DNA from 2 places in the Rhodococcus sp. NPDC057297 genome. Region 2 is predicted to be linked to the other one. Evidence: predicted binding sites of a transcription regulator. Region 2 holds the regulator's gene; the other holds the start of a gene.
The links. The regulator LexA, encoded in region 2, represses DNA repair genes until DNA is damaged. The targets are predictions, from matches to a motif close to CGAACANNTGTTCG.

Region 1: a site for LexA is predicted at 8,149-8,162, ahead of ACFULT_RS18145 (DUF222 domain-containing protein). Genes of this name have one in related genera too.

The regions. Positions count from the first base shown of each region.
Region 1 is NZ_JBHUZE010000006.1:50,515-66,085, reverse strand. It holds gene ACFULT_RS18195 (acyl-CoA dehydrogenase family protein) at 1-1,104, opposite strand, end outside; gene ACFULT_RS18190 (acyclic terpene utilization AtuA family protein) at 1,101-2,801, opposite strand; gene ACFULT_RS18185 (TIGR03084 family metal-binding protein) at 2,798-3,595, opposite strand; gene ACFULT_RS18180 (endonuclease/exonuclease/phosphatase family protein) at 3,688-4,743, shown strand; gene ACFULT_RS18175 (MarR family winged helix-turn-helix transcriptional regulator) at 4,745-5,203, opposite strand; gene ACFULT_RS18170 (VOC family protein) at 5,265-5,669, shown strand; gene ACFULT_RS18165 (haloacid dehalogenase type II) at 5,707-6,384, shown strand; gene ACFULT_RS18160 (DUF4188 domain-containing protein) at 6,405-6,884, opposite strand; gene ACFULT_RS18155 (MerR family transcriptional regulator) at 6,969-7,622, shown strand; gene ACFULT_RS18150 (ASCH domain-containing protein) at 7,619-8,032, shown strand; gene ACFULT_RS18145 (DUF222 domain-containing protein) at 8,185-9,990, shown strand; gene ACFULT_RS18140 (ArnT family glycosyltransferase) at 10,034-12,190, opposite strand; gene ACFULT_RS18135 (hypothetical protein) at 12,322-12,717, opposite strand; gene ACFULT_RS18130 (YafY family protein) at 12,782-13,180, shown strand; gene ACFULT_RS18125 (adenylate/guanylate cyclase domain-containing protein) at 13,177-14,742, shown strand; gene ACFULT_RS18120 (nitrate/nitrite transporter) at 14,764-15,571, opposite strand, start outside.
Region 2 is NZ_JBHUZE010000004.1:262,907-278,477, forward strand. It holds gene hflX (GTPase HflX) at 1-1,387, shown strand, start outside; gene ACFULT_RS14685 (hypothetical protein) at 1,407-2,420, shown strand; gene ACFULT_RS14690 (HPr family phosphocarrier protein) at 2,425-2,682, opposite strand; gene ACFULT_RS14695 (fructose-specific PTS transporter subunit EIIC) at 2,737-4,818, opposite strand; gene ACFULT_RS14700 (1-phosphofructokinase family hexose kinase) at 4,829-5,845, opposite strand; gene ACFULT_RS14705 (DeoR/GlpR family DNA-binding transcription regulator) at 5,842-6,609, opposite strand; gene ptsP (phosphoenolpyruvate--protein phosphotransferase) at 6,798-8,507, shown strand; gene ACFULT_RS14715 (uracil-xanthine permease family protein) at 8,531-9,796, shown strand; gene ACFULT_RS14720 (acyl-CoA dehydrogenase family protein) at 9,898-11,040, shown strand; gene lexA (transcriptional repressor LexA) at 11,180-11,878, opposite strand; gene ACFULT_RS14730 (hypothetical protein) at 12,287-12,700, shown strand; gene nrdR (transcriptional regulator NrdR) at 12,828-13,292, shown strand; gene hrpA (ATP-dependent RNA helicase HrpA) at 13,304-15,571, opposite strand, start outside.

The sequences.
Region 1 (15,571 bases), on a different contig from region 2:
CTCGGTGGTGCCTCCGCCGATACCGAGGATGCGCATGTCGCGGTACTGACGTTCGACTTCGCTCTCCCGCATGTAGCCGAGGCCGCCGAACAACTGGACGGCCTGGTTCGCGACCCATTCGCCGGATTCGACGGCTGTGTTCTTGGCGAAGCAGACCTCGGCGATGAAATCGTTGTTCTCGGTCATGGATCGTTCGACGATGCTGCGTGTGTAGACGCGAGCGATGTCGATCTTGCGGGCCATCTCGGTGACGGTGTTCTGTACGGATTGCCGCTTGATCAATGGCTTTCCGAACGTCTCGCGGTCACGGACCCACTGCAGCGTCAAGTCGAGGCACCGCTGAGCGCTCGAATATGCCTGCGCAGCAAGCGCGATGCGTTCGGTCAGAAAGGCTTGCGCGATCTGTGCGAAGCCGGAGTTCTCCGCGCCGACGACATTGCTCACGGGCACACGAGCGTCGACGAAGGAGAGCTCTGCCGTGTCCGACGCCCGCCAGCCCATCTTGTCCAGCTTGCTCGTCACCTCGAATCCAGGAGTGCCCTTCTCCACGACCAGCAGCGAGACCCCTCCGGCGCCGTCACCGCCGGTGCGGACCGCCGTGACCACGAAATCCGCGCGGCACCCCGACGTGATGTACGTCTTCGCACCGTTGACGACGTAGTGATCGCCATCCTTGACGGCCCTCGTCCGCAGATGTCCGACGTCGGATCCGCCGCCAGGTTCGGTGATCGCGAGCGATCCGATCTTCTCACCCGCGAGGGTAGGGCGTACCCACTTCTCGATCTGGTCCGGATCACCCGCGGCCACCAAGTGCGGCAACGCAATTCCACTGGTGAACAGCGAAGCGAAGAGTCCTCCCGACGCGCCTGCCTGGTGCATTTCCTCGCAGATGACGACAGCGTCGGCAAGGTCGCCCCCGTCGCCGCCGACCTCCTCGGGGAAGCCCGCTCCGATGAGACCGAGAGCCGCGGCTTTACGGTGGAGATCGCGTGGGAGTTCACCGTCCGATTCCCACTGGTTCAGGTGCGGCAGGATGTCCTGTTCGACGAAACTGCGCACGGTCTTGCGGAGTTGTTCACGCTCCGTCGTTGTCCACATGGTCATATCTGTCCTTGGAATACGAGAGTTTCGGGAATGGCGATGTGCCGGGACCTGAGCCATTCGCCCAACCCCTTGGCCTGCGGATCGAACCGCGCCTGCGATGCGACGCCTTGGCCGAGGATGCCTTCGATGACGAAGTTGAGGGCCTTGAGGTGCGGCAGTACATGCCGGGTGACGGTGAGGTTCGAGGCTTCGGGGAGCAGCGACTTCAGTTCTTCGACGGTGAGAGCGTGAGCCAGCCAGGCGAATTCGTCGTCGCTGCGCACCCACACTCCGACGTTCGCGTTGCCGCCTTTGTCGCCGCTCCGTGCGGCGGCGACGGTACCGAGTGGCACTGTGATCGTCGACTCGCCAGGACGTTTCGGCGGAAGTTCGGGCTCCGGGAGCGGTTCGAGTACTGCCGTGTCGGTGGCCGATGGAATGTCGACCCGGGTGCCGTCGGCGAGGGTGACCGCGTGCGGGACCTCGCCTGCATCGACGTATCCGGCGGTGAAGACACCGAACGGCGCACCGTGTCCGGGTGGCGCGGTCAACGACAATCCGGGATAGCTGGCGAGAGCGAGCTCCACTGCTACCGATGAGAACTGGCGGCCGACGATGTTCGGATCACTGTCACGGGCCACGCACCTCAGGAGCGCGCTTGCGGTTTCCTCGGTGGGCGCGTCGGGCTTGTCGGTCCGCACCAGCGTCCATTCGAGTTCCTTGGGTCTGGTCGGCAGCCAGGATTCGAATTGCTTCTGCGCGAGTTCGGCTTTCGCGTCGATGTCGAGACCGGTCAGAACGAGGGTGAACTCGTTGCGGAATCCGCCGAGCGAATTGAGCGAGACCTTCAGCGTGGGCGGCGGAGCCTCGCCTTTCACCTGGGAAATCCTGACGCGGTCGCTGGACTCCTGAGTCAGCACAGCGGTGTCGATACGAGCTGTGACGTCGGGGTTCGCGTATCGCCCGCCGGTGATCTCGTAGAGCAACTGCGCGGTGACGGTTCCGACGCTGACTGCGCCGCCGGTGTCGTCGTGCTTGGTGATGACCGACGATCCGTCGGCATGGATCTCGGCGATCGGGAACCCGGGACGGCCCATGTCGGCGATCTCGGTGAAGAACGAGTAGTTACCACCCGTCGCCTGGGTGCCGCATTCGATGACGTGACCTGCAACCACGGCGCCGGCCAGAGCGTCGTAGTCGGTTCTGTTCCAACCGAAGTGGTGCGCCGCGGGGCCGACGATGACCGAGGCGTCGGTGACGCGGCCGGTGACGACGACATCGGCGCCGGACTTCAGTGCTTCGACGATTCCCCACGCGCCGAGGTAAGCGTTGGCGGTGAGAGGGCTACCCAAGCCGAGCTCGTCCGCACGGGACAGGAGATCGTCGCCGTCGACGTACGCGATTTTCGCGCCGGAGCCGAGCTGGGTCAGCGCGTCGGCGAGGCCTTTCGGGTTGAGTCCGCCGGCGTTCGCGACGATCTTCACGCCCCTGTCGAGAGCGAGACTCAGGCAGTCCTCTACCTGGCGGAGAAAGGTTTTGGCGTATCCGCGGGATGAGTCCTTCATACGGTCACGGCCAAGGATGAGCATCGTGAGTTCGGCGAGGTAGTCGCCGGTGAGGTAGTCGAGTTCACCACCTTCGAGCATCTCTCGCATCGCGGAGAGTCGGTCACCGTAGAAACCGGAACAGTTGCCGATTCTGACGTGGGGGGTACTCATTTCGGGGATCGTCCTGGTCCTGGAGGGCCTGCGAAGGCTTGGGCGATGGTGAGCCAGTGCTGGGCGTCGGCGCCCTCGGCGCGAACGTCGAGGTCGTCCCGATGGGCGCGCTGGGTGACGAGCAGGCAGAAGTCCGCCGCCGAGCCGGTGACGCGCTGAGACGCGTCACCGGGGCCCCAGGTCCAGAGCTCACCCAAGGGGGAGGTCAGCTCGACCCGGAACGGCTCGGTCGGCGGGGTCTGTTGGTTGACGGCGTAGGCGAAGTCGCGGGTTCTGACTCCGATGTGCGCGACGCCTCTGATGCGCTCGGTGGGCTCGCGGCGGACGCCGAGTGCGTCGGCGACGTCCTGTCCGTGCGCCCACGTCTCCATGAGTCGGGCCGTCGCCATCGAGGCAGCGCTCATCGGCGGACCGAACCATGGGATCTTCACTCCGGCGGGCACCGTCGCGAGGGCATCCGTCATTGCGTGACGACGTGAGCGCCAGGTTTCGAGGAGGTCGTGCCGCCGCGCCTCTTCCTCGGCCGCGACGTCGACGAAACCGGTCGGATCGGACCAGGCTTGCTTCAGAACGATGTCGAACTCGGCTTTGGCGCGATCGTCTCCTGCAGCACCCGACGTCGTGCGCTCGGCGACATTGTCCGTCCAGGACAGATGGCCTATCTGATGGGCGACGGTCCAGCCCTCGGCGGGCGTGAGCGTCGACCATTGTTGGTCGGTCAGGTCGCTGACCAGGGCGTCGAGGTCGTCACCCTCGGCGCGGAGGTCATCGATGATCGAGTCGAGGTCGGCCATGGGAATAGCTTCACACCACACCGCATAAAAAGCAAGCAAGCCTGCTTGTTAATTTACATGTTGTTCAGACAAGGTCGGTACGGTCTCCGATCGTGAAGACCGCCGGACTTGCCGCCGCCCTACTTGCCACTGGACTCATCGCCGGATGTTCGACGTCGGGAGCGAGCGACGCCGAGCCCCGTCAGGTGCGCGTCGCGACGTTCAATGCAAGCCTCAACCGACCAGCCGAGGGTCAGCTGGCCACCGAATTGGAAGGCGAGAACGCGCAGGCGCGTGCCGTCGCCGACGTGATCGACGAAATTTCGCCGGATGTTCTGTTGATCAACGAATTCGACTATTCGCCCGAGGCACTGGATCTTTTTCGTGAGAACTACCTGGGCGGCGCGTACCCCCACTCCTTCACGGCACCCGTGAACACCGGCGTCGACTCCGGACTCGACCTCGATTCCGACGGTGCTCGCGGTGGACCGAACGACGCATTCGGTTTCGGGCAGTTTCCCGGCCAGTACGGCATGGTCGTGCTGTCGAAGTTCCCGATCGACACCTCCGGCGTTCGAACATTCCAGAACTTCCTGTGGAAGGACATGCCGGATTCGCTTCTACCTCGCGACTACTACGGCGCGAACTCGGACGCACTGCGCCTGTCGAGCAAGTCGCACTGGGACGTGCCCGTCGACATCGACGGAAAGACCGTGCACGTTCTGGCCTCGCACCCGACTCCCCCGTCGTTCGACGGACCGGAGGACCGCAATGGAAAACGCAATCACGACGAGATCCGCCTCACCGCCGACTACATCGACGGCGCCGAATACTTGTACGACGACAACGGTGTTCGCGGAGGCTTGACGCAGGACGCATCGTTCGTCGTTCTCGGCGACCAGAACAGTGATCCGGTCGACGGCGACTCGGTAGCAGGGTCGATTCAGCAATTGCTCGACAACCCTCGCGTCCAGGATCCGGCGCCGATGTCAGGACCCGAAGGCAACACCGACACGGCAGACTTTTCCGACCCGATTCCCGGCGACCTGCGCGTCGACTACGCATTGCCGTCGAGCGACCTGACCGTCACAGGCTCGGAGGTGGTCTGGCCGACCGATGCGTCGCACCCCTCGGATCACCGAATGGTGTGGGTGGATCTGGAGCTCTGACTCAGGATGCGTCTCCGCGGTCGTTGAGCGATCGGATCATTCCGCCGAGGAGCCGGAACGCCGTCTCGCGTTCGTCGCCGGACATACCGGCCAGCATCCGGTCCTCCACGGACCTGACCGCGGCAGTCGCCTTCTCGAGCTCCCGCCGGCCGTGTGCGGTGAGCCGAGCCGGAAGGGCCTTTCCGACGGGAGCCTCCGTCGGCCTGACGACGACCCCGTCCCGTTCGAGAGCCTGCAACAGCACGTTCATCGATTGCCTGGTGACGAAGGCGCCGCGGGCGAGTTCGGAGTTGGACAGCCCCGGCCGCTGAGCAAGTAGTTCGAGGCACGAGTAGTGCGTCACGCTCATCCCGAGCGGCCGAAGGACTTCCTCCATCGAGGTCCGCAGAACACTGGAGACTTCCTTCAGCAGGTACCCCAACGAGGTGTTCAGGTCGATCCCTCGGTCGGCTTGACTCATGTCAGTATTCTGACATAGATTTGTTCGTGTCAGATAACTGACACGCATCGAAGGAGTCTCCATGGCAGTCACCGGCCCCGATTTCATCTCCCTCCAAGTACGCGACCTCGCCGCATCGCAGGCGTTCTACGAGAAGTACCTCGGCCTCGTTCGTTCGCAGGCCGGCCCACCCCACGCCGTGGTCTTCGAGACCACTCCCATCGCTTTCGCTCTGCGAGAGATCGTCGCCGGAACCGATCTCGCCTCCGCGGACCGGCCGGGCATCGGCGCCGCAATCTGGCTGCACGCCAACGACGTTCAGTCCATCCACGACGCCCTTGTAGCGGACCAGGAGCGGAGTGCGCAGAGCGACCCCGACAGCAAGACTCAGATCATCGTGTCGGAACCCATCGACGGCCCCTTCGGCCGCACCTTCACCTTCGCCGACCCCGAGGGCTACCACATCACCCTCCACGATCGCGCCTGACGGTTCGGCCAGGGCTCTCGTCGGTACCATCGATGCCATGGGGGTCTACGACGCGTATGTCTTCGATATCCAGGGCACACTGTTCGACTTTTTCGGGCCGGTAGCCGACGCCTTGTCCGAATGGATGGACGACGAAGTCGTCGGCGATGCAGTGCGAGCCTGGCGCCAGGACTATTTCGAGCGAACGTCCACCCTGACGCAGTCGGCCGAGCATTGGCAGCCGGTGCAGAACGTCTACCGAGACGGGCTGGATTCGGTCGTGAAGAAACTCGGGCTACAGATCCCTTCTCCTGCCCGGACGGCGTTGGCCGAAACATGGAAGAACCTGCGGCCGTGGCCCGATTCAGTGGACGGCCTGCGAGATCTACGACAGACCTCGGTAGTCGCGAGCTTGTCCAACACCGACATGGCGACCATGGTGCATCTGTTCAAGCGAGCCGGGATGGACTGGGACGCAGTGCTGACCGCCGAAGTGTTCGGCGCTTTCAAGCCGGCTTCTTTCCTGTACGAGCGAACGTGTCGTTACCTCGGGGTCGAACCCGACCGTGCAGCGATGGTCGCATCACACCCGTACGACCTCCGGGCCGCCAGGGCCGTCGGCATGAAGACCGTGTTCGTTCATCGCCCGTTGGAATTCGGCCGAGTCGATCGTTCGGTGGACGATGCGAGGGGCGAGTTCGACCACAGAATCGACAGCATTGCGGACATGCCCTGACGGAGGATGCTGTCGCACAGTCACTTCGAGATTCGAGCCCGTGCTGATTCGGTTCGTTTTCCGACTACGACGGAAGTTCCCGCGGCAGCCAGCCCCATGATGGGCATGTTCGAGTAGATCGACTCGTGATTGCCAGGGCCCACCCGATAGGTCTCGTGATAGACGCCGACGTCACCGCTACTGCCGACTCTGATGTTGAACGCCCTCCACGACGGCAAGTGTGGATCACTCGGGTTCCGGGCGAACGCCTCGAGCCGATCGAAGCTCCGCCAGTACTGGACCACCGTTACCGTACGTCCGCCGAAGGACAGGCGAGCGCCCAAGAGCCCCTTCTCCGGCTGCTTCCGCAACTCGCGCAACATTTTCGGCATGGCGACGAACGGCGGAAACCACTTGTGCACCTTCCACAGCTTGTTTATCCGCATGCCGATGAGAAAGACGACGAAATCTCCGTCCATCGAGGCCGTGTAGCGGCCGGGTTGCACTCTGTTGCGGTTCACGATGTCGAACCTCCAGACTATGGATAGAAGAACTATCTATAATAGATAGTGATACTCTCCGTTCGTGAAGTCAAGGGTGCTCGGATGAGGATCTCCGAGCTGAGCAAGCACTCCGGCGTGTCGACAGCCTCCATCAAGTTCTACCTGCGCGAGGGCCTCCTCCCCGCAGGCAAGCAGACCGCACCCAATCAGGCCGACTACAACGACCAGCACGTACGACGGTTGCGTCTCATCCGCGCCTTGATCGACGTCGGCGGACTCTCCGTTTCCGTCGCCCGCGCCACCCTGGCAACGATCGATCACGAATCAGCCTCCGCTCACGACACGTTCGGAGCAGTGATGCACGGGCTGGACGACATCGAACCCGACGACGCGACAACGGACGTCGCCCGAACCTACGACGAAGTGCGAGAATGGATTTCCGCGCGTGATTGGCACGTGGACCCTGCGGCCCCCGCTCCCTTCAGGCTGGCAGAACTCGTGGCGACGTTGAGACGCTTCGACTTTCCGATCGACTTGAACTACTTCGACGACGTGGCCGACGCTGCCGAGGCAACCGCTTGGGGTGAGGTGAACTACGCCCGTACGCGACCGGACCGCGCCTCCGCCGTGGAGGCCATGGCCATAGGAACCGTCGTGATCGGACAGGCCGTGAACGAGATACGCCGAATTGCACTCGAAGCCATCAGCTTTCGAATTCAGAACGCCGGCGATGACTCTCGGCCCGTTACGCCATGACCCAGCTACCCGCAGTAGAGTTCGCCTTCCCCGGTCCGCTGCGCGACTCCCTCGTGGCCGCTGTCCTCGACGGCAAGAAGACATCGACGACGGGCTTGGTGGCCGACTACACAGCATCCGGTGACCCCATTCCGGCCGTCGGCGATCGATTCTCGGTCATTGATTCGTCCGGGAAACCTGTCGGTGTCATCGAAGTGACGGGAGTGCGCATCGTGCGACTCGCCGACGTTTCACTCGACCACGCCATGGCCGAGGGCGAAGGCCACCGCTCGATAGCCGACTGGCGGCGCGGCCACGAATCATTCTGGCACTCTACGGAAATGCGCTCGGCACTGGGCGATCCCACCTTCACTGTCGACGACGACACGAAAGTAGTTCTGGAATCCTTTCGACTGATCCAGCCCCGCTAGTCGGACGGCGCCTTGTAAGCATTTTTGTCGGTGTCGTGTGCTAGCAGCTCGAAATTCGAAAACGGTTACCCCACAACCCGAAAGACCTTGCAGCCGAACAGAACGGGCGGTATATTCGAACATACGTTCCCATGAACCGGGGGGTTCACCACATGCCACACACCACGCCCAGCAGATACGCCCGCTACCTGGGCCCACACACACCACCCACCATCGACCCAACACTCCTGACCGAACTCACCGACGCAGCCAGAGAAGAAAACAAAGCCTGCGCACGCAAAGTCGCCCACGCCGCACACATCTGGGAAACCTGCATCGAACAAACCATCCACATCGGCGAACGCATCACCGACGCCGGCAACTACGCATCCTCCGAAACCGCAGCCGCACTCGGCTGCTCCAAAACAGTCGCAGACACCTACTCCGACATCGGAATGGACCTGCGCCTACGCCTCCCCCACATCAAAGCAGCCTTCGACGCCGGAGACCTCGACCTACCCCGAGTACGCGCCATCCACCGCCTCACCGCCCCCTACAGCACCCCCGCCGTCGAACACGCACAAACCGACATCCTCACCGCCGCCCTACACCTGTCCCCCGGACCACTCGCCACCGAAATCAACACCATCATGCACCGCTGCGCACCCGAGGAAGCAGCACAACTACGCACAGACCTCACCCGCCTGACCGGCGTGAAATACCGCGACAAAGACATGATCGCCACCATCGAAGCCAACCTCGACGCCGCAGACGCCGCCGCCAGCTGGCAACGCATCAACGAAGTAGCCGACACCCTCTGCCCCCGCGACCCCCGCACCCGAGGACAACGCCGCGCCGCCGCCTACACCGCCCTCATGCACAGCGAAACCCACATCGCCTGCACCTGCGAACCCGACGACAACCACCCCTGCACCGCCAACCCCGAACCCCCCGACCGCCGCCGACCCCTCACCACCGTCACCATCGACATCGACACCCTCCTGCACCTCGCCGACCTCCCCGCCTACCTCGCCGACCACGGCACCATCGACCCCGACTACGCCCGACAACTAGCCCACAACAGCGACCTGCAAATCCTCATCACCGAAGCCCTCGACCTCGCCCACGAACTAGGCCACATCACCAACCCCAACCCCAACCCCGACAACAACAACGCCGCCGACAACAACACCGACTCCAACAACAGCAACAGCAACAGCAACAACAGCGACAGCAACAACGCCGACCCCGCCGACGCACGAGACACAGATCCCGAGCCCACACGCACACCACGCCCCACCGCACACCCGACCTTCCATCCACTCGGACGCGGCCGACGACGCCGCGGACTCGACCTCCCCACACCCCCGGCCCCACACCCGACCCGCACACCCACCAACACCGACACCGACACCCCGGCCGGACAGTACGAAGGCCGATACACCCTCATCGCCGCACTCGAGAAAGCACTCACCACTAACCCCGCACTGGCAGTCCCGCTCTACCCCGACGGCCACGGCGGACTCACCACCCCACCACCCGGCGCACTGACCTACCGACCCGGCACCGCGCTCGCAGGACTCGTCCGACACCGCGACCGCACCTGCCGACACCCCGGATGCGACATCCCCGCAGCCGGCTGCGACATCGACCACGTCATCGCCTTCGACCACCACAACCCCACCCGCGGCGGCTGGACCATCCTCACCAACCTCCACTGCCTCTGCAGATACCACCACTCCCTCAAAACCATCGGCGCCTGGACACCCACCATGCTCGCCGGAGCCGCCGAACACTGGCAATCGAACTCCGGCACCACCGCAGTCACCCTCCCCGGAAACACCTACGGAACAACCGACCTCACCGCACAATCACTCATCCCCCACATACCCCGCAAACGCAGACCCACCACCACCACCACCACGCACCCAACCCACACCCCACCGACAAACGACACCGACGACCCCGCACCGTTCTGAACGGTGCAGGGGCTCGGACGAATCGGCGTCCATGGACTGTCGGTCAGCTTGTGTATCCGCTCATGTCGTACACGGTGACGCCATCCACGGTGGTAGCGGTGAAGTTCGCTGCGACCCACTCCGCGATGTCGGACGATGTGGACTGCGAGTCACCACCACCGGGCATGCCGCCGCCCATTCCGCCGCCTCGGCCACCGGAAATGTAGTACTTGACTTCGTGATTCGAGACGTAGGAGATGAACTGATCGAGCGTCGGCGCGGGATCACTGCTCCACCCTCCGATAGCGATGACCGCTGTGTCCGTAGCCAACTCGTAGGTCGCGGCTGTCTGCGATCCGTTCACCGCAGCGGACCACCTGGTGTCGGCCGACTCGAGCAGAGCGTTCACCTGATCACTGGAAGCGGAACCGCCACCCATACCGGGGCCACCACCAGCCATGACATCGGCTTCGTCTCCGGCCACCGGACTGTCCGGGACTTGGCCGGCAGCACCTGCGCCGTCACCATCGGTTGTTGCGGCAGCACCGGGCATTTCACCCTCGACGATTTCTCCCTCGGCCATTTCACCCTCGGGCATACCACCCTCAGGGATCCCACCCGCGGGAACTGCGCCGTCAGACATACCGCCACCCGGCATACCTCCACCCGGCATACCTGCACCCGGCATACCGCCGCCCATGCCGGAGTCCGAGACGGCACCGACGGGACCCGCGGTGGGGATGGATCCGCTGTGGACGGTGGACGAGGTGGCGATGGCATACGACGCACCGCCGCCGAGACCTGCGATCGAGCCGACGAGGGCAGCGGTGACGGCGAGTACACGGAACCGACCCGCACCGAGGATCGCGACAGAAGCGACGACGGTTCCGAGCAACAGGATCCACTTCAGAGCGGGCAGCCAGTCAGCGTTGCGGTGCAACAGAACCCAGGCCCATCCGCCTGCCGCGAGCATCATCGACGCCAGACCGAGCCGCGCCCACACGGATTCGCGTGCGATCCACAATGCATAGCCGCCGGTCCCGACCATGCCTGCGACAGCCGGCGCGAGGGCCACCGTGTAGTACGGGTGGATGGTTCCGGACATGTAACTGAAGATCGAACCCGTCACCAGGAACCAACCGCCCCACAGAACGAGCGACGCGCGCAGCAGATCGGTGCGCGGTGCGCGTCCCCGAGCAACGAGCCCGAACACCAGCGCCACCAGCGCGGCGGGGATCAGCCACGAGATCTGGATGCCCATCTCACTACCGAACAGCCGGTCCAGTCCCGTGCTGCCGCCGAAGCTGGAGCCCGCGGCTACTGCCATTCCTCCGCCGCCCATTCCGCCACCGGCATTGCCGTCGGATCCGAAGATGCGGCCGAGTCCGTTGTAGCCGAGCACCAGATCCATGACGGTGTTGTCCGTCGAACCTCCGATGTACGGGCGTGCGTCGGCAGGCCAGAGCGCAACGGTCAGAACCCACCACCCGGCTCCGGCGACGAGCGCGGCGAACGCACCGACAAGATGCAACAACCTTGCGCGCAGACGCGCCTGTCCTGCAACCAGATACGTCAACCCGAAAGCAGGGAGCACCAGCAGGCCCTGGAGCATCTTGGTCAGGAACGCGAAACCCAGCGCGACGCCGGCGAACGCGAGCCACATCGCCGCCCGTCGACCGACAGACGTCTGCAGGGCGCGCACGACGAAGTATCCGCCGATCGACATCAGCAACACCAGCAGTGCATCGGGATTGTCGAACTGGAACATCAACGCCGCCGCCGGCGTCGACGCCAAGACCGCACCGGCCAGGAGCCCTGCCGTGGGCGCTGCGACACGCTTGACTGAGGCGTAGACGACAGCGACCGCACCCACACCCATCAATGCCTGCGGCACCAGAAGGCTGGCGCTGGAGAACCCGAAGATCCGAGCCGACAATCCCATGACCCACAGCGATGCCGGCGGCTTGTCGACGGTGATGAAGTTCTCCGAGTCGAGCGAACCGAAGAACCATGCAGTCCAGTCCTTCGAACCAGCTTGCGCCGCAGCGGCATAGAAGGTGTTGGCGTATCCGCTGGCGGTCAGGTTCCACAGGTACAGCACGGCGGTCGCCGCGAGGAGCACGCCCAGCAGTACGTGGTGACGGTTCGGTGAGAACCGCACTGTCTTACGATGCCGGGGTTGTGGTTCCGCAGGCGTCGGCGGCAGAAGTGTTGTGGTCACGAGAAAGTCCTCCGTCGGTGGTATCGAAGACCAGAGTGACCGGACCGGGTTCGACCCCGCTGGGAACAACCTCGAGAAATGCTGTGAACGCCCGCAACCAAGATCGAACGCGTCAGACACCGTCGAACGCGTCAGACTCCGTCCAGAGGGGTGGTGACCGCGATACGGCGAGCGCCATCGGCGTCGAGCACGATCTGATAGGCATTGCGCTCCACGCCGACGGGTCTGCCGTCGGCATCGAGGTTCTCGAGCAGCAGATGTCCCACCCAGATCCCGTTGCCCTCGATGTCGGTCACGATGTCCTTCGCTCGGACGCCCTGGATTCCGCGGGATCGGTAGAACTGCTGTCCCTGGCTGAAGAAGTCACGCGTCTGCTGTGGATCGGTGACGGCGAGGCACCCACGCGGCGACACCGCGAGAGCTGGATAGTGGTAGATGTCCGCGAGGGCGTCGATGTCGCCCGAGGACAGGTAACCGGTGTAGCGGTCGAAGAAGTCCTCTATCGATTCGGTGCTGGTGGTAGTCATGAACGAACAACCTACGACGCATTCCCGCCACGCCGGTGACGGTAATCGGAAAGAATCTCCGTTTGTGCCCCGCGAAACGAGCTCCGACTCACGCGACAACCACCTGACGCTGCGACGCGTGGTGCGTCAGCAGCGTCTCATCGAAATCCTCGCCGACTCGCCACTGCCCGTACCGACGGACGCTCTGGCCGAGAAACTACAGGTCAGCGCCAGAACTGTGGAACGCGACCGCCGTCGTCTCGTCGACTCCGGCGTTCCCATCGTGTCGGTACCGGGAACAGGCGGCGGCAGCCGACTTCCCAGCCACGACAAGCCCGCTCCCCTGAACTTGTCGTTCGAGGAGATCGCCGCGTTGATCGCGGCCCTTGCCGCGCTCGGGCCGACGGAAACCGACAGCGCGCAGTCCGCGATGACCGCCCTCGTCGCAGCAATCACCCCGTCACCGCCTCGGGAACTCCGGTGACCGCCCGGCAAGCCCGACGCGTCGCCGTCAAGTACGGGGCGTCGCTGATCGCATTGAACATCGCCGCTGCGGTGCAGGTGATCTTCGTTGTGGCGTTGCTCGCCAGATCCGAGACCGCGACGGTCGGCAGCATTCTGACCGACCCCGCATTCAGCGCATTCCGATGGATCGTCCCGCTCGGCATCACGGTCGGAGCCCTCGCAGGCATCGTGTTGATCCTGCCCACCCTGCGGTGGTTCGCACACGAGGACATCCCGACGGTCGAGCAATCGAAACGTGCGACGCGGATTCCGCTGCACCACACTGCGTCGCACCTCGCGCTGTGGCTGGCATTCGGGTTCTCGATGGCAGCGCTGACGCACGACGCGGAACACGACGTGACGGTCCTCATCGTCATCGGCACCGTGTTCGGTGCGGTCACCACTGCCGGAACCGGATACCTGTTGACCGAGAGGTCACTGCGTCCCGTCACCGTGCTGGCGTCGACGGGCACCCCGGCGCGACGTGAGCTGAGTGTCCTCGCACGACTGATCCTCACCTGGTTGGTGTGCACGGCCATTCCGGTGGCTGCGATCACGCTGATCGTCATCGTGCACTCGACCGGAAAGCCCATCGCAATCCCCGCCCCGATCGAGCTCCCCATCCTCATCGTGTCCGCAATTGCCCTCGGAACCGGGCTGCGCGGAACCATCCTCGTCGCTCGATCGGTGTCCGAGCCGGTCCGAGAAGTAAGCCAAGGGATGACGGAGATCGAGAAGGGACGGACCGACGTCGCCGTCCCGGTCTACGACTCGTCGGAGATCGGGAGTCTGCAACGCGGGTTCAACAGCATGTCGCGCGGACTCACCGAGCGCGAGCGACTACGAGACCTCTTCGGTCGTCACGTCGGCACCCAGGTCGCCTCGAGAGCACTCGAACAATCCGACTTCCCCCGCGGCGACGTCCAGTACGCCGCTGTCCTGTTCATCGATCTCGTCGGGTCGACGGCCTTCGCCGTCGACCATCCGCCCGAACGCGTCGCCGAAGTACTCAACGAATTCCTCGCCATCGTCGTCGACACCGTCGACGACAACCTCGGCTTCATCAACAAATTCGAAGGCGACGCCGCACTCGCCGTCTTCGGCGCGCCCCAACCCATCGACAATCCGGCTGCCGCCGCCTTGAAAGCTGCCCGACGCCTACGCCTCGCACTCGGATCCCTCGACACCCGCAACTCCGCCGAAAACCCAGCCGGCTCCGCTCCCGCCACCCCCGGTCACTCCGCCGGAAACCCAGCCGGCTCCGCTCCTATGGACTTCGGGATCGGCGTTGCTGCAGGTGATGTGTTCGCCGGGGACATCGGAGCACTGCAGCGATACGAGTACACCGTGATCGGAGAGCCGGTGAACTGCGCAGCGAGGTTGTCCGATCTCGCCAAACTCGCGCCGGGCAGGGTGCTGGTCAGCAGTCGACTCGTCGACGACGCCGGCGCGGATGAAGCACGTCACTGGCAGTCGACCGGGCCGGTGGAGCTGCGCGGATATCAGACGCCGGTCGAGGTCTCGGCGGTCTCCGACGCTTAGCGGTCCCGGCGGCTCCGCGGCTCAGCGGTCTCGGAAGCGTTGGAGGATTTCGCGCATCGTGTGCGGGTAGATCCCCTCGTCGGCGAGTTGCCTGCGGGTCTTGCGACGGGTCAACACGACGCCGGTGATCGCGACGATCCACACCGGGTACTGGACGAGGAACGCGACCCGGAAGCCCTCGAACGTGTACCCGCCGAACGCGTCGAGGATCCATCCGATCGAGGCGATGACCAGAAGCGACGCGGTGAATCCGCCGATGTTGACCATGCCCTGCGCGGTGCCGAGGTTGGCGCTCGGATTGAACGTACGTGCGTAGTCGAAACCGATGACCGATCCGGGACCTCCCACGGAAATCACGACCACGAGGACGACCAGCAGCCACAGCGGAGCCGGACCTGGGAGTGCGAGCACGATCCCCCACATCGCCGCGTTGCTGAACATGATGGTCAGCACCATCCACGATCGGCGCATCGGATACCGCCCGGTGAGGATGCCGAGTCCGATGCCGGAGAACACTGCCGACACCACCGAGATCGACAACAGTGCTCCAGCCGTCGACGACGACAAACCCTGTGCCGACGTCAGGTACGGAATGCCCCACAACAGCGCGAACACGGTGATCGAGAACTGCGTACCGGTGTGGGAGAAGAACCCGAGTCGCGTGCCGGGACGCTTCCAGACCTGTGCGATCGTCGCGAACGTCTCGCGCATCGACGTCGCCTTCTCGGTGACTTCGGTGCCGGGAGGAGAATCTCGAACCAGGGCAAGCGTCAGGACCAAGGCGACGAGTCCCAGGGACGCGGCGCTGCCGAACGCGACCGTCCAGCCC
Region 2 (15,571 bases):
GACGGGCGACATGCAGCTCGAGGAGCGCACCGCTCTCCGGCGCGTCGCCGGGTTGTCCACGGAACTCGCGGACGTCACCGAGGTCGAGTACCGCCAGCTTCGGCTCGAACGCGTCGTCCTGGTCGGGGTGTGGACGACCGGAACCGCAGCGCAGGTGGAGAGCAGCATGGCCGAGCTCGCCGCACTCGCGGAAACAGCGGGCTCCGAAGTACTGGACGCATTGGTTCAGCGACGAGACAAGCCGGACACCGCTACGTACATCGGCTCGGGCAAAGCGCACGAACTGAGGGACGTCGTGCTGTCCACCGGCGCCGACACGGTGATCTGCGACGGTGAGCTCACACCCGCGCAGCTCAACGCACTGGAGAAAGTGGTGAAGGTCAAGGTCATCGACCGGACCGCACTGATCCTGGACATCTTCGCCCAACACGCGACATCGCGTGAAGGCAAGGCGCAGGTCGCGTTCGCGCAGATGGAATACATGCTTCCGCGTCTGCGCGGCTGGGGTGAATCGATGTCGCGTCAGGCCGGCGGCCGTGCAGGCAGCAATGGCGGTGTGGGCCTTCGCGGACCCGGTGAGACCAAGATCGAAACCGATCGCCGACGGATTCGCGAGCGCATGGCGAAGCTCCGCAGGGAGATCAAGGGCATGAAACAAGCCCGCGACACCAAACGCGAGAGCAGGCTGAAGAGCACGACCCCCAACATCGCGATCGTCGGATACACCAATGCGGGTAAGTCGTCACTGCTCAACGCGCTGACGGGTTCGGGTGTCCTGGTTCAGAACGCCTTGTTCGCCACCCTGGATCCGACATCGCGAAAGTCCACGCTGGAAGACGGGCGAGCCATCGTCCTCACCGACACGGTCGGCTTCGTCAGGCATCTCCCGACGCAGCTGGTCGAAGCATTCCGTTCGACATTGGAAGAAGTCACCGACGCCGATCTGCTTCTGCATGTCGTCGACGGGTCGGATCCGCTGCCCACGGACCAGATCAAGGCCGTGCGGGAAGTCATTGTCGACGTCGTCAAGGAACGTGACTCGACGATGCCGCCGGAGCTGATCGTCGTGAACAAGATCGATGCAGCAGATCCGGTCCAGTTGACCCAGCTTCGCGGGCTTCTGCCCGGAGCGCGGTTCGTGTCGGCTCGTACCGGCGAGGGAATCGACGAACTGCGCGATCATCTCGGTGAGATTCTGGCGTGGCCCGAAGCCGAGATCGACGTCCTCGTTCCGTACACGCGAGGCGATCTCGTCGCACGCATTCACACCGAGGGACGGATCTCCAAGTCGTCGCACGAGAGCGACGGCACTCGGGTCGAGGCGCGAGTTCCGACGGCACTGGCCTCCGTCCTGGCCGAGTTCGCGTACGAACCGGCTGCTGTCTGACATCGGCGTGCGTCCGGGTGTGCTCGCGGTAGCCGTAGCAGTGGCGGCGCTGACCGTCGGTGCCGGCGCATCGACCGCCCATGCTCGGCCGGAGGTGCGGCAGGAACCGTCGGACACCTACTGCACTCCGACCGACCCGGCACTCGAGGAGTTGTCGGGGATGACATTCGTCGACGGTGTGCTGTATGCGATCGGCGACAGCGGAACCGATCACCGGGTGGCCGTCCTGGACGACAGCTGTGCCGTGACACGGTGGCTGGACGTTCCGGTCGACCCGTACGACGTGGAGGACATGGCCTCGTACGACGGTGACCTCTGGTTGTCCGATACAGGTGACAATCAGAGCAGGCGTGACACCGTCGCGTTGACCCGGATGGATCCCGTCACCGGGCAAGGCGAGCTACACCGGTTGATCTACCCGGACGGGCCGCACGACGCGGAGGCTCTGCTGATCGAGCCCGGTGGTCGTCCTGTCGTCGTCACGAAGGAGCCGACCGGGGTGAGCGGAATCTACGTCCCCGCCGGTGGCGAATCCGTGACCGAGCTGGCGTCACCGGGGCCCACCGCTCTCACGAAGGCCGGGGAATCGACGTTCGAGCGGACCGACACGGCTGGGGGTCCGCCGTTCATCATCGGGTCGATTCTCGCGACCGGGGGAGCGGTGAGTGCCGACGGGACTGTCGCTGCCGTGCGGACGTATACCGACACCTACCTGTTCTCGGTGCCCGACGGCGACGTCGTACGAGCTCTGTCCGGTGAGCCGGAGATCGTAGCGTTACCTGCCCAGCCTCAGGGTGAGGCACTCACATTCGATTCGAACGGCAACCTGTTGATTGCCTCCGAAGCCGCAGGTGGGCCGGTTCCCCCCATCGAAGTGCTGAGCGGCGCAACAGCACTCGTCGAAACACCGACACCGGCGACGGGAGCTTCGCAGCAGCCGAGTGGCCGATGGCCGCTGGGTGCGCTCGCCGTCGCCGGTGTCCTGGCGATCGTGTCGATCTTCTACACCGTCGGGGCAGCCCGACGGCGTTGACGGGTCAGGCGTCGAGGTCGGACGCGACGAGCGCAGCCACCTTGTCCAGAGCCGCCTGGTCCTCGCTCTCGACGGTCACCTCGGTGCCCTTGGCTGCACCGAGGGTCATGATCATCAGCGCGGATCCGGCGTCCACCGGCTCCTCGCCGTCCACGGCGAGAGTGACGTCGACGCCTGCGTCGGCAACGGCCTCGGCGATGATCGCTGCGGGTCGCGCGTGCAGACCGATTGCGGATCCGACGGTGACTGTGGTGCTGGGCATGAATTGCTCCTTCTTCGTTGGGGGGTCAGGCGGTGACGATCAGGGGGGTGATGATCAAGCGGTGACGAGGTCGGGGTCGATGGCCGCTTCCGAGGGGGCGTTCTTGCCCTTGGCGAACTGCTTGGCGGCGATCACGAGCACGGCGGCGACGATCGTGCCGACTGCGAGGGCGAGCAGGAACCACAGGATGCCACCGACGGCGAAGAACACGAAGATGCCGCCGTGCGGAGCACTGAGGGTGACGTCCATCGCCATGATGAGCGCACCGGTCACTGCGCCGCCCGCCATCATCGACGGAATCACGCGAAGTGGGTCGGCGGCCGCGAACGGAATCGCACCTTCGGAAATGAACGCTGCACCGAGGAACCATGCGGCCTTGCCGTTCTCGCGTTCGGCTTCGGTGAAGATCTTCGGGCGCACGGCCGACGCGAGTGCCAGAGCGAGCGGCGGCACCATACCGGCGGCCATCACGGCAGCCATGATGCGCAGCGATGCGGTGTCGGTGACCGACAGGCCTGCAGTGGCGAACGCGTACGCGGCCTTGTTGACCGGGCCGCCGAGGTCGAAGCACATCATCAAGCCGAGGATGATGCCGAGGATGATGATGGAGCTACCGGACAGGCCGTTGAGCCAGTTGGTCAATCCGCTGGTGATGGCGGCGAGCGGCTTCCCGAGCACGAGGAACATGATGCCGCCGACGATCAGAGTCGCGAACAGCGGAATGATGACGACCGGCATCAAGCCACGAAGCAGAGCCGGGATCTTCCACCTGCTGATCCACAGCGCGACGAAACCGGCGATCAGACCGCCGACGAGGCCACCGATGAAGCCTGCACCCACCAGGACGGCCACGGCGCCAGCCGTGAAACCTGGCGCAAGACCGGGCCTGTCGGCAATGGCGTACGAGATGTAACCGGCCAATGCAGGAACCAGGAAGCTGAAGGACAGCGCGCCGATCTGGAAGAGGACAGCTCCGAGGTAGATCTTCAGCCCACCGTCGGGCAACGCGGTGAGCGAGTTGTTGACGACGATGTCCTCGGCACTCTCGGAGATGGTGTATCCACCGAGCAGGAAGCCGAGTGCGATCAGGAGTCCGCCCGCTGCGACGAACGGGATCATGTAGCTGACACCGGTCAGCAGGATCTGCCGAATGCGCGTGCCCCATCCCAGTTCGCCCGCGCCGGAGGACGCGGTGCCTGGATCGGCTGCCGTCCCGGAGACACGGGCGGCGTTCGGATCGTTCGATGCGCGCAGAGCTTCGGTGACCATCACGTCGGGCTCGTTGATGGCGCGTTTGACCCCGGACGAGATGACAGGCTTGCCGGCGAAGCGCTCCTTGCCCTTGACACCGACGTCGGTGGCGAAGATGACTGCTTCTGCGCTCGCGATCAGTGCTGGGTCGAGCGGCGTGCTTCCGCTCGACCCCTGAGTCTCGACGTGCACCGTGACGCCCGCGCGATCACCGGCGGCGACGAGTGAATCCGCGGCCATGTAGGTGTGGGCGATGCCCGTGGGGCACGCAGTCACGGCGACGATGTGCTTGGGATTTTCCGCCGCGGAGGACGGGGCCTCGGGTGCGGAGTGCTTGGCCGTGCTGACTGCGGCCCCGGCTGTGGTGGCCGCAGCAGCAGGGACAGCTGCCGACTTCGGTGCCGTGGCCTTGGGTGCGGGGTTGATGACACCGTCGACGAGAGCGACGACGTCCGCGGCCGTCGGAGCTTCGCGCAACGATGTCACGAACTCGGGCTTGACCAGCGCCCGAGCCAGGCTGGAGAGCAGCTTCATGTGTGCCGAACCCGCACCGGCCGGCGCCGCGATGAGGAAGACCAGATCGGCCGGGCCGTCGGGCGCACCGAAATCGACCTTGGGGTTCAGACGCGCGAATCCGAGCGACGCCGTCGTGACCGCCTCGGCGCGGCAGTGGGGGATGGCGATGCCGCCCGGCAATCCGGTCGCCGACTGCGCTTCGCGGGCCAGCGCGGCGTCGCGGAGCGGTTCGGCATCGGTGGCGCGCCCGGCGTCGGCGAGAAGGGTCGAAAGCCGTGCGATGACAGCGTCTTTCGATTCACCGAGGTCCGCGTCGAGGACTATGAGGTCCTCCGCGATGATCGCGGGATCGTTGGTGGGTGTGGACATGACGTCGCTCCTACGAGGTGAGGGTCTTCGAGCTGGGGGAGGGCTGTGGGTTGTGTGAATTCGGTGACTGCACGGCTTCGACGGTCACCGAGTCGGGACGAGTCTGTTCGGGGGTGGGAAGGGTGGTGCCGGGCAGAGCCGTCGCTGCGGTGCCGTACGCCACGGCTCGACGGATCAGGTCGGCGGGTGGGCATCGCTCTATGTCGGCGAGGATGTAGCCGGCAAGGGACGAATCTCCCGCGCCGACGGTGCTGATCGCGTCGATCTTCGGTGGCGAGGCGAACCACGCACCCTCCTGGGTCACCAGGACCGCTCCCGCGCTGCCCAAGGTGGCGAGCACCGCACCGACGCCACGCTGCAACAGGATTCGACTCGCGTCGATCGCCGCAGTCGGATCCCCCGCAGCTGCCGCACGCTCGAGGTTCTCGGCATCCGCTCCGGTGAGCTGCGCGAGCTCCTCCGAGTTGGGCTTGATCAGGTCCGGCGCGGAACGGGGGAACGACGCCGCGAGCGCGAGAAGCGGTGCATCCGACGTGTCCACGGCAACCTTGCACGCCGTCGTGGACTTCAGTGCCGCCACGAGTTCCCCGTACCAGCCGACAGGTATGCCGGGGGGAAGAGATCCCGACAAAGCCACCCAGGTTGCATCTCGTCCCAGGTCGACGACCGTCTCGAACAGTTCAGTCCTGGCTGCCTCGGACAACTCCGCGCCCGGCTCGTTGATCTTGGTGGTGACGCCACCGGGCTCGCTGACGGTGATGTTCGTCCGAGCGAGCGCGCCCGTCGGGACGGCGCAGTAGCGGACCCCCTTGTCGGACAGAGCCTCGAGCAGAGGGTCGTGCTCGGATGCAGGAAGCACCGCCATGGCCTGCACGCCGGAGGCGGTGAGAACCCTGGCCACGTTGACGCCTTTGCCTCCCGGGTCGCTCACCGACGCTCGTGCACGATGCACGCCACCGCGCACGAGCTCGGTATCCAACACCACCGTTCGGTCGATACTCGGATTGGCGGTCAGTGTGACGATCATGCGATCACCACCTCGATTCCGTTGTCGGTCAAACTCTTACGGTCGGAGACCGCGATCTGGGCGTCCGTCACCACGACATCGATGTTCTCGAGTCGGGCGAAGCTGACCAGATGCTCGCGGCCGATCTTGGAAGAATCGGCAAGTACGACCACATGATTGGCGGAGCGCACCATTGCTCGTTTCACGGCGGCCTCGTCGCTGTCCGGGGTCGACAGCCCGTGTCCGAGACTGAGTGCGTTCGTACCGATGAACGCCACGTCCACCCGCAGCCACTCCAGCGATGTCAGTGCTTCCTCGCCGACGGCCGCCTGTGTCGCACCTCGAACTCGGCCGCCCAGCATCCGAAGGCTGATTCCGGACAGGGGTGCAACTCTCGCTGCAATCGGAACGGAGTTGGTGACCAGGGTGAGCTCGCGGTCGGGGCCGATCAACGCGGCCAATCGACCCGTTGTGGTTCCGGCGTCCAGCACGACGCTGCCACCCGAACCCGGGAAGTACTCGACCGCAGCGGCAGCGATCGCATCCTTCTGTTCGGCTCGCGTGTATTCACGTTCACCGACGCCGGGCTCGGTGACCGTCAGGGCCGACGCGGGCACCGCACCGCCGTGCACGCGCCGAACCACACCGAGGCGATCCAGCATCGCCAGGTCCCGGCGAACGGTCTCCGTGGTGACCCCGAACGAGGTGGACAGATCGGCCACCGAGACACGTCCACGACTGGTGATCAGTTCTGCAATCGATTGTTGACGTTCCTCTGCGTACATCTGTTCCTCCTCTCCGTCGTGCGTGCGGGCTGCGCTCTGGCCCAATTACGTGTTGGTTTATGTTGTTTTACGCCCGTATCTGTTGACATGTCAAGAGCAAAGAGTAATCTGAGTCACAACAAGTCGATCACAGCGGATGCGGACACATGCCCACTTCGCCGCGCGCACTTTTCGTTCAAGGAGGACACATGACGGGATCGCACCTCGCCGAGAACCAGGAGACCGGAGCATCACTGGCCGGTTCGGCGGTTCTGACCGGCACGCCCGTCGTACCCGGAGTCGGTTACGGCCCGGTGATCAGGCCCGGCGGTCGGCCGGACGTGCCCGTCGACGACACGGTGTTGGACGAGCACGCACGCGGGCCCGAGCTCGAGAAGTTCCGTGAGGCGACGTCAGTGGTGGCAGGTCGGCTTCGGGGCCGCGCAGAGTTGGCCACCGGAGCGGCGTCGGAGGTGCTCTCGGCCAATGCAGCCATGGCTCAGGACCGCGGTTGGCTGAAGGCTGCCGAGAAGCACATCGCTGCCGGAGCGTCCGCGACGTCGGCGACCAATGCCGCGACCGAACAATTCGTAACGATGTTCACCAAGCTCGGCGGCCTGATGGCCGAGCGCGTCACCGACCTGCGTGACGTCCGGGATCGGGTCGTCGCGCAGATACTCGGATCGCCGGAACCGGGTGTTCCGGCCCCGACGGTTCCGTCCATCCTTCTCGCCGACGACTTGGCGCCCGCCGACACGGCCGGTCTGGACCCGAACTTCGTCGTCGGGCTCGCGACGTCACTCGGCGGACCCACCAGTCACACTGCGATCATCGCCCGTCAGCTCGGAATCCCCTGTGTCGTAGCGGTGTCCGGTCTCGATGACGTGGCGGAAGGGACGCCCGTGGTGGTCGACGGTATCGCCGGCAGCATCGTGCTCGAACCGGACCCGGCTCTGGCCACGCAGGCTGTGTCCGACGCGCGCGCAGAACTGGATCGGGTGTCACAGTGGGCCGGGCCGGGTTCGACATCCGACGGGCATCTCGTGGACATCCTCGCCAACGTCCAGGACGGTGCCGGTGCCCGCGCCGCTCGCCTGACCGCGGCCGAAGGCATCGGTCTGTTCCGCACCGAATTGTGCTTCCTGGACCGCGACGCGGAGCCGACGGCAGAGGAGCAGGCAGAGATCTACAGCGAGGTTCTCGACGCCTTCGCCGGGCGCAAGGTAGTCGTCAGGACCCTGGATGCGGGTTCGGACAAGCCGTTGCGTTTCGCGAATCACGCGGACGAGGCCAACCCTGCCCTCGGAATTCGCGGTATTCGAATCGCCGCGCAGGACAGGGGAATTCTGCTTCGCCAGCTCGACGGAATCGCCGCCGCCGCGACCGCGACGGGGTCGACGCCGTGGGTGATGGCCCCGATGATCGCGACCGCGGCCGAGGCCGAAGCGTTCGCGGAGGACGTGCGGGCACGCGGGTTGAAGCCCGGTGTGATGATCGAGATTCCCGCCGCGGCGTTGATGGCCGAGCACATTCTCGAACACGTCGACTTCCTGTCGATCGGAACCAACGATCTCGCTCAGTACACGATGGCTGCAGACCGGATGTCTCCGCAGCTGGCCGACCTCACCGATCCGTGGCAGCCGGCGGTCATCGCGCTCGTCGCCCACACGGCGAAGGCGGGCGCGGCAGCGGGCAAGCCCGTCGGGGTATGCGGTGAGGCGGCGGCAGACCCACTGCTGGCGTGTGTGTTGGTGGGTCTGGGGGTCACCTCGCTGTCCGCGGCGTCTGCCGCCGTGGCGCACGTCGGGGCGAAATTGTCCTCCGTCACGCTCAACCAGTGCCGCGCCGCTGCCGACGCCGCCCTGAAGACGGACAGCTCGACCGCGGCTCGTGCAGCGGTCACCGCGCTTCTGGCGTGAATGCCCTCTAGGATTCACTGCTTGTGAGTCGAAACTTCGGATGGACCCTGCACGGCGACGGAAAGACGCCCTCCGCGGGCGCGGTCGTAGCGCCCGACGAGCGGCTGTCATGGCCTCGCACGGTGGGTATCGGCATGCAGCACGTGATCGCGATGTTCGGCGCGACACTGCTGGTGCCGACGGTGACCGGATTCCCGGTCACGACGACCCTGCTGTTCTCCGGAATCGGTACCGCCCTGTTCCTGATCATCACGCGAGGCCGGATACCCAGCTACCTCGGTTCGTCGTTCGCGTTCATCGCACCGCTCAGCGCGGCGCAGGCGGATGGCCCGGCAGCTCAGCTCGGTGCGGTCATGTCCGTCGGAATCGTGCTGGCCGCAGTCGGATTCGTCGTGAAGTTCGCCGGCGGGCGAGTGATCGAAGCAGTCATGCCGCCCGTCGTGACGGGTGCCGTGGTGGTGCTCATCGGCCTGAACCTGGCTCCCGCAGCGACGTCGTCCTTCGAGGCGCAACCACTCGTCGCGGCAGTCACCCTCGTGGCCATTCTCGTGGTGACCGTGGCCGGTCCAGGACTCCTCGGCCGGCTGGGCATTCTCGTCGGCGTCGTCATCGGCTGGGTGTTCGCGGCGGTGGCCGGACAGATCGACGCAGCGAAACTCGACGCCATGCAGGCCGCCTCATGGATCGGAATGCCCGAGTTCCGTGGACCCACCTTCGAGCTGTCCGTCGTTCTGATCGCCCTGCCCGTGGTCATCGTTCTCGTCGCCGAGAACGTCGGCCACGTCAAAGCAGTATCCGCGATGACGGGGAAGTCGCTGGACGACCTCGCCGGAGACGCACTCATCGCCGACGGGCTGGCCACGACACTCGCGGGTGCAGCGGGAGGTTCCGGCACGACCACCTACGCCGAGAACATCGGGGTCATGGCCGCCACCCGCGTGTACTCCACAGCCGCATATTGGGTCGCAGCCGTCACGGCAATCGTGCTCGCGTTCTCCCCGAAGTTCGGTGCACTGGTGTTCACGGTTCCCGATGGCGTCATCGGCGGCGCCACGCTCGTCCTCTACGGACTCATCGGCCTACTGGGAGTCCGGATCTGGTCCGACAACAAGGTCGACTTCACCGACCCGGTCAACCTCACCGTCGTCGCGGCCGCACTGGTCGCGGGAATCGGCGACCTGACCTTGACCATCGGATCGGTCGACCTCGGCGGAATCGCATGGGGCTCGGTGGGCATCCTCGTCGGCTACCCGGCTCTGCGCGCACTCAGCAGGCTCGCTACCCGCTAGTTCGGTCACCGATCCTGCGCGGCTCGGTCATCGACCGAGGTCGGGCGCGGTCGTAGTGTCGAGGGAACGCACGACAAGTGTCACCCTCGAAGGAGTAACCCGTGGACCGCACCCTGTTCGAACCCGAGCACGACCTCTTCCGCGAGTCGTACCGCAAGTTTCTGGACCAGCACGTAGCCCCCAACCATGCGCGCTGGGAAGAGCAGAACATCGTCGATCGTGACGTCTGGGTGGAAGCTGGTAAGCAGGGCTTCCTGGGAACGGCAGCACCCGAGGAGTTCGGCGGCGGCGGGGTCAAGGACTTCCGGTACAACGCCATCGTCACCGAGGAAACCACCCGCGGCGGATACAGCGGTATCGGGTTCACTCTCCACAACGACGTCGTTGCTCCCTACCTGATCGAGCTCACGAACGACGAACAGAAACAGCGCTGGCTCCCCGGGTTCTGCTCGGGCGAACTCATCACCGCGATCGCCATGACCGAGCCCGGTACCGGCAGTGATCTGCAGGGAATCAAGACCCGCGCGGTTCGCGACGGCGACGAGTGGGTCCTGAACGGATCCAAGACCTTCATCACCAACGGGATCAACGCCGACCTCGTCATCGTCGTCGCGTGTACTGACCCGGAGAAGGGTGCGCAGGGCTTCAGCTTGCTGGTCGTCGAACGCGACATGCCGGGCTTCGAGCGCGGACGCAACCTCGACAAGATCGGCATGAAAGCCCAGGACACCGCGGAGCTCAGTTTCACCGACGTTCGAATCCCCGCAGCCAACCTCCTCGGTGAGGAGGGAATGGGCTTCATCTACCTGATGCAGAATCTGCCGCAGGAACGGCTCTCGATCGCTGTCGTCGCAGCCGCAGCCATGGAATCCGCGCTGGACATGACCATCCAGTACTGCCGGGACCGCAAGGCGTTCGGCAAGTCCATCGGCAAGTTCCAGAACACGCGTTTCGTGCTCGCCGAACTGGCCACGGAAACGACCGCGACACGCATCATGGTCGACAAGTTCATCGAACTTCTCAACGCCGGCACGCTCACCGTGCAGGAAGCTGCCATGGCGAAGTGGTGGACAACCGAGAACCAGGTCAAGTTGATCGACAGATGCCTACAGCTGCACGGCGGTTACGGGTACATGAAGGAATACCCGATCGCCAAGGCCTACATGGATTCGCGCGTGCAGACCATCTACGGCGGCACCACGGAGATCATGAAGGAGATCATCGGCCGAGGACTGGACCTCTGACCTCGTCGTAACCCCGAGCGCGCGCCGCCGCACCCCCCGAACGGAGCGAACGTGACGTTCGGTCACTTCAAGTGACCGAACGTCACGTTCGCTCCGTGTCGGTACGGGGGGTACGGGGGAGGTGGTGATACGAGCGCGCTCAGAGCTTGCGCATCACGGTGACGACCTTGCCCAGGATTGCTGCGTCGTTGCCGGGAATGGGCTCGAACAAGGGGTTGTGCGGCATCAACCAGACATCACCCTTGGTTCGCTTGAACGTCTTGACGGTTGCTTCGCCCTCGATCATGGCCGCGACGATGTCGCCGTTGTCGGCGACGCTCTGCTGACGCACGACAACCCAGTCTCCGTCGCAGATTGCTGCATCGATCATGGATTCGCCGACGACTTTCAGCAGGAACAGCGACCCCTGACCCACCAGTTCGCGGGGGAGTGGGAACACGTCCTCGACGGCTTCCTCGGCGAGGATCGGTCCGCCCGCGGCGATTCGACCGAGAACCGGCACGAAAGTCGGCGTCGGCAACTGGTCCTCGGACGGAGCGGAACCGTCGGCGACGGCGGCCGCGTGATCCGCTTGCACCTCGTCGAGCCCCCGCACGTCGACGGCCCGAGGACGGTTGGCGTCGCGGCGGAGGAAGCCCTTGCGCTCGAGCGTGCGCAGCTGGTGTGCCACTGACGATGTGGACGTGAGCCCGACGGCATCGCCGATCTCGCGGATGCTCGGTGGATAGCCCCGCTCGGTGACCGACGCCCGGATCACCTCGAGCACCTTGCGCTGACGCTCGGTGAGTCCGGCGTTGATGTCCGTTCCCTCGCCCTCGAACGCCTTCGCGGTCGGCACGGCAGCAGGCTTGCCCGCAGCAGCCTTGCCGGCCGTACTTTTGGTCGCCGTAGTTTTCGCTGCCGCAGTTTTCGTCACAGCGGGCTTCCCGGCAGCCTTTCCGTTCGACCCCGTGCCGTTCGACCCGCTAGAGGTCTCGTCTTTCATTCGTGCGTCCTCCTGCGTGATGCGTGCGTGTGCCGGAACTCGAACGTGCTCGAAGACCAGAACGCGTGGGATGGATGTGACGTGTGGTTTCTGACACGAACTTAGCCCGTTATCGCTGTTGGATCAAACATCTGTTCGATCCGTGTCGCGTTTTCTACTGACTTTGTCGGAGGTGCGTGATAGAACTTTCGAACAAGCGTTCATCGAACGCCTGATCGAATAGCGTTCGAATCCACGTCTCGTTCGACACCGGAGGTTCCGATGAGCATCACTACCGAGCGGCCCGTCCGTACGGAGCAGCACCAGCAGACTCGCCGTGCTGTCCGTACCCGTCAGACAGAGTCGCAGCGTCGTGCGACGATGCAGCGTCGCCGTCATGTCGGCGTGTCCGCGGTCCGCGGCGGCCAGCACGACCGGCGGGCCGACGGGTGCGCAGATCAGGCGCATCGTAGCCAGCGCATCACCGTGCTCGGTGCGGTGGCGGGAGTGGTGGGGACCGCTGTGGTGCTGTTGGCGCTCGTCGGAATGGCAAACCTTCGCGCATCGTCGCTCGAATCCGTTTCCGCGCCCTCCAGTGTCACGGTCCAGGTCTCGGACGGCACGGTCTTCAGCAGCACGGTCTTCAGCAGCACGGTCTCCGGCAGCACGGTCCCTAACGGCACGGTAGGCCCGTAGCGCTGTGTTGTGTCTGCCCCGTCTGCCAGGGGACGGAGCCGGCTCGGTTCCGCTCCGAGTATCCTCGAAGCCTGTGCCTCCTGTGTGCCGTTCGGGGGTGCGTGACGGCTACGACGGAGGCTCAACCATGCATTGCCCGTTCTGCAGGCACCCCGACTCGCGCGTGGTGGATTCGCGGGAAGCAGACGAGGGTCAGGCAATTCGTCGTCGACGTTCGTGCCCGGAATGCGGCCGTCGGTTCACCACTGTCGAGACTGCGGTGCTGGCTGTGGTGAAGCGCAGTGGGGTGACGGAGCCCTTTTCCAGGGAGAAGGTCGTCAAGGGTGTGCGACGCGCATGCCAGGGCCGCGATGTCGACAACGATGCGTTGAATCTGCTCTCACAGCAGGTCGAGGATGCGGTCCGAGCGTCGGGATCGGCCGAGATCCCCAGCCACGAGGTGGGTCTGGCCATTCTCGGCCCCCTGCGTGACCTCGACGAGGTCGCCTACCTGAGGTTCGCGTCGGTGTACCGCTCGTTCAGCTCCGCCGAGGATTTCGAGAAGGAAATACTCGATCTTCGTGCGCACCGGCAGGCTGCCGCGGTCGACTGACGCTCGCCGGTTCACGAGCGTGCCGCGACCTCCATGGCCCGCATGAGACGCTTCTCCGACACCGGATAGGCCGTGCGGATGCTCTGCGCGAACAGGCCGACTCGCAGTTCTTCGATCATCCAGAACACATCCTGCACCGCTGAAGTGTGGTGCTTGGTCTCCGGTAGCGAGCGGAGCATCCTGTCGTATGCCTCGTACACGCGGTCGAGTACGTCCATACCTGCATCGTCACGTCCGGCACTGCTCGGCAGAGAATTCAGGCGTGCCGTCGCGGCGTTGAGATAGCGCGGGATATCCACGAGGCGCGTCGATCCGAACTCGAACACGAAACCGTCGAACACCAGTGAAGACAGCTGTTCTCGTACATCGTCGGCTGCGTCGCCCTGTAGAGGATCCAATACGGAACGCAGTTCCAGTGCTGCGGTGAGAATCGGCCGAACCAGTCCGAGTATCCCGCTGGTCCGTCGAGCGGTGTCGGCTCCGACCGCGGCGGCGAGTACCGCGAACTTCTCGGGAGACCGGACAGGGCCTCCGTGCGCGGTCATCGACTCGTCGACAGCAGTTTTCCTGCAGTCGTCGAGCAGGCTTTCGACGCTGCCGTAGGGGTTCTGGCCGAGGGCCAGTCGTTCACGCGTCGGGATGCCGGCAAGCAACGCCTTCGTGCCTCGTGGTGCCGACTCCAGAAGAAGTGCGCGCGTTCCTTCGCGCATCGCGGCGCGCTGAGCAGCCGGGGTGCTGAGAACACGGACGGCCACGCCGCCGTCTTCCTGGATGAGGGCCGGATAACCGGTCACCGTCTGTCCCGCGACCGATGTGGAGACCGTTGCGTCCAAGGTTCCCAGCGTCGACGACGTCCATGCCAGGGTCGCCGGTCGCTCGGCTACACCCACCGCACTCGCGACTTCACGATCGACTCGAGGCGCCAGTGCTTTTCGCAGTGCAACCAGGTCCTTGTTCGATCCGAGCGTCTTGCCGTCGGTGTCGACCGCGACGAACGTCATCCTCAGATGTGCGGGCAGAGAACCCAGATCGACATCGTCCGGATCGATTCGTGTGGACCCCAGCCGCGAGAGTTCACGAGCCAGCGCTGTCACGATCGGCTCCGAGCGCGGTTTCATCGACGCCAAAGCGGCAGAGGCGAAGTCGGGTGCAGGAACGACGGTGCGCCGTTGGGCCTTGGGCAGAAGTTTGATCAGGGCCGTGACAAGTTCTGCGCGCATACCGGGCACGAGCCAGTCGAACCCCACCGGCTGGACCTGTGCGAGAAGTGCGATCGGGATCCTGGCTGTGACACCGTCGGCTTCGGACCCCGGTTCGAACTGATAGGTGAGGGGGAAGAGGATCTCTCCCTGTCGCCACGCATCGGGGTAATCGCCGCCGAGAACCGACGCCGCGTCACCATTCACCACCGTCTCGGTGGTGAAGTCGAGAAGATCGGGTGTACTCCGGCGAGTTTTCTTCCACCAGGTGTCGAAGTGACGAGCGGACACGGCCTCCGCGCCGATCCGTGCGTCGTAGAAGTCGAACAGTGCATCGTCGTCGACGACGATGTCGCGGCGGCGGGCCTTGTTCTCCAACTCGCCTACGTCGTCCAACAACTCACGGTTCCTGTGGAAGAACGGGTGCTGAGTCTTCCACTCGCCCTCTACGAGTGCGTGCCGGATGAACAGCTCGCGTGACGCCTCCGGGTCGACGGTGTGATAGTTGACGGGCCTGCCTGCGACCAGTGGGATGCCGTAGAGCGTGACGCGCTCGTAGGCCATTGCGGCTTGGCGTTTGGTGGACCAGTGCGGTTCCGAGTACGTCCGCTTGATCAGATGCGGTGCGAGCCGCTCGGCCCACTCCGGTTCGATTCGCGCTGCCATTCGGCCCCACAACCGTCCGGTCTCCACGAGTTCGGCGGCCATCACCCAACGCGGAGGGTTCTTGAACAATCCACTGCCGGGGAACACCGCGAAGTGAGTGCCGCGCGCACCGAGGAATTCGCGTTTGTCACCCTCGCGAAGGCCGATGTGCGACAGCAGACCCGAAAGAAGAGACTGGTGCAGAGCTGTCGGGGTCGACGGGGAATCGGGGATGCTCCACCCCATCCCTCGGGTGATCTGCCGCAGTTGACCGTGCAGGTCCTGCCATTCCCTGATGCGCAGGTAGTGCAGGAACTCGGCACGGCACATTCTGCGAAACTGGTTGGAGGACAAGTCGGTTCGCCGGTCCCGAAGGTACTTCCACAACTCGACGTACGCCAGGAAATCCGAATTGGGGACGGCGAAGCGCGCATG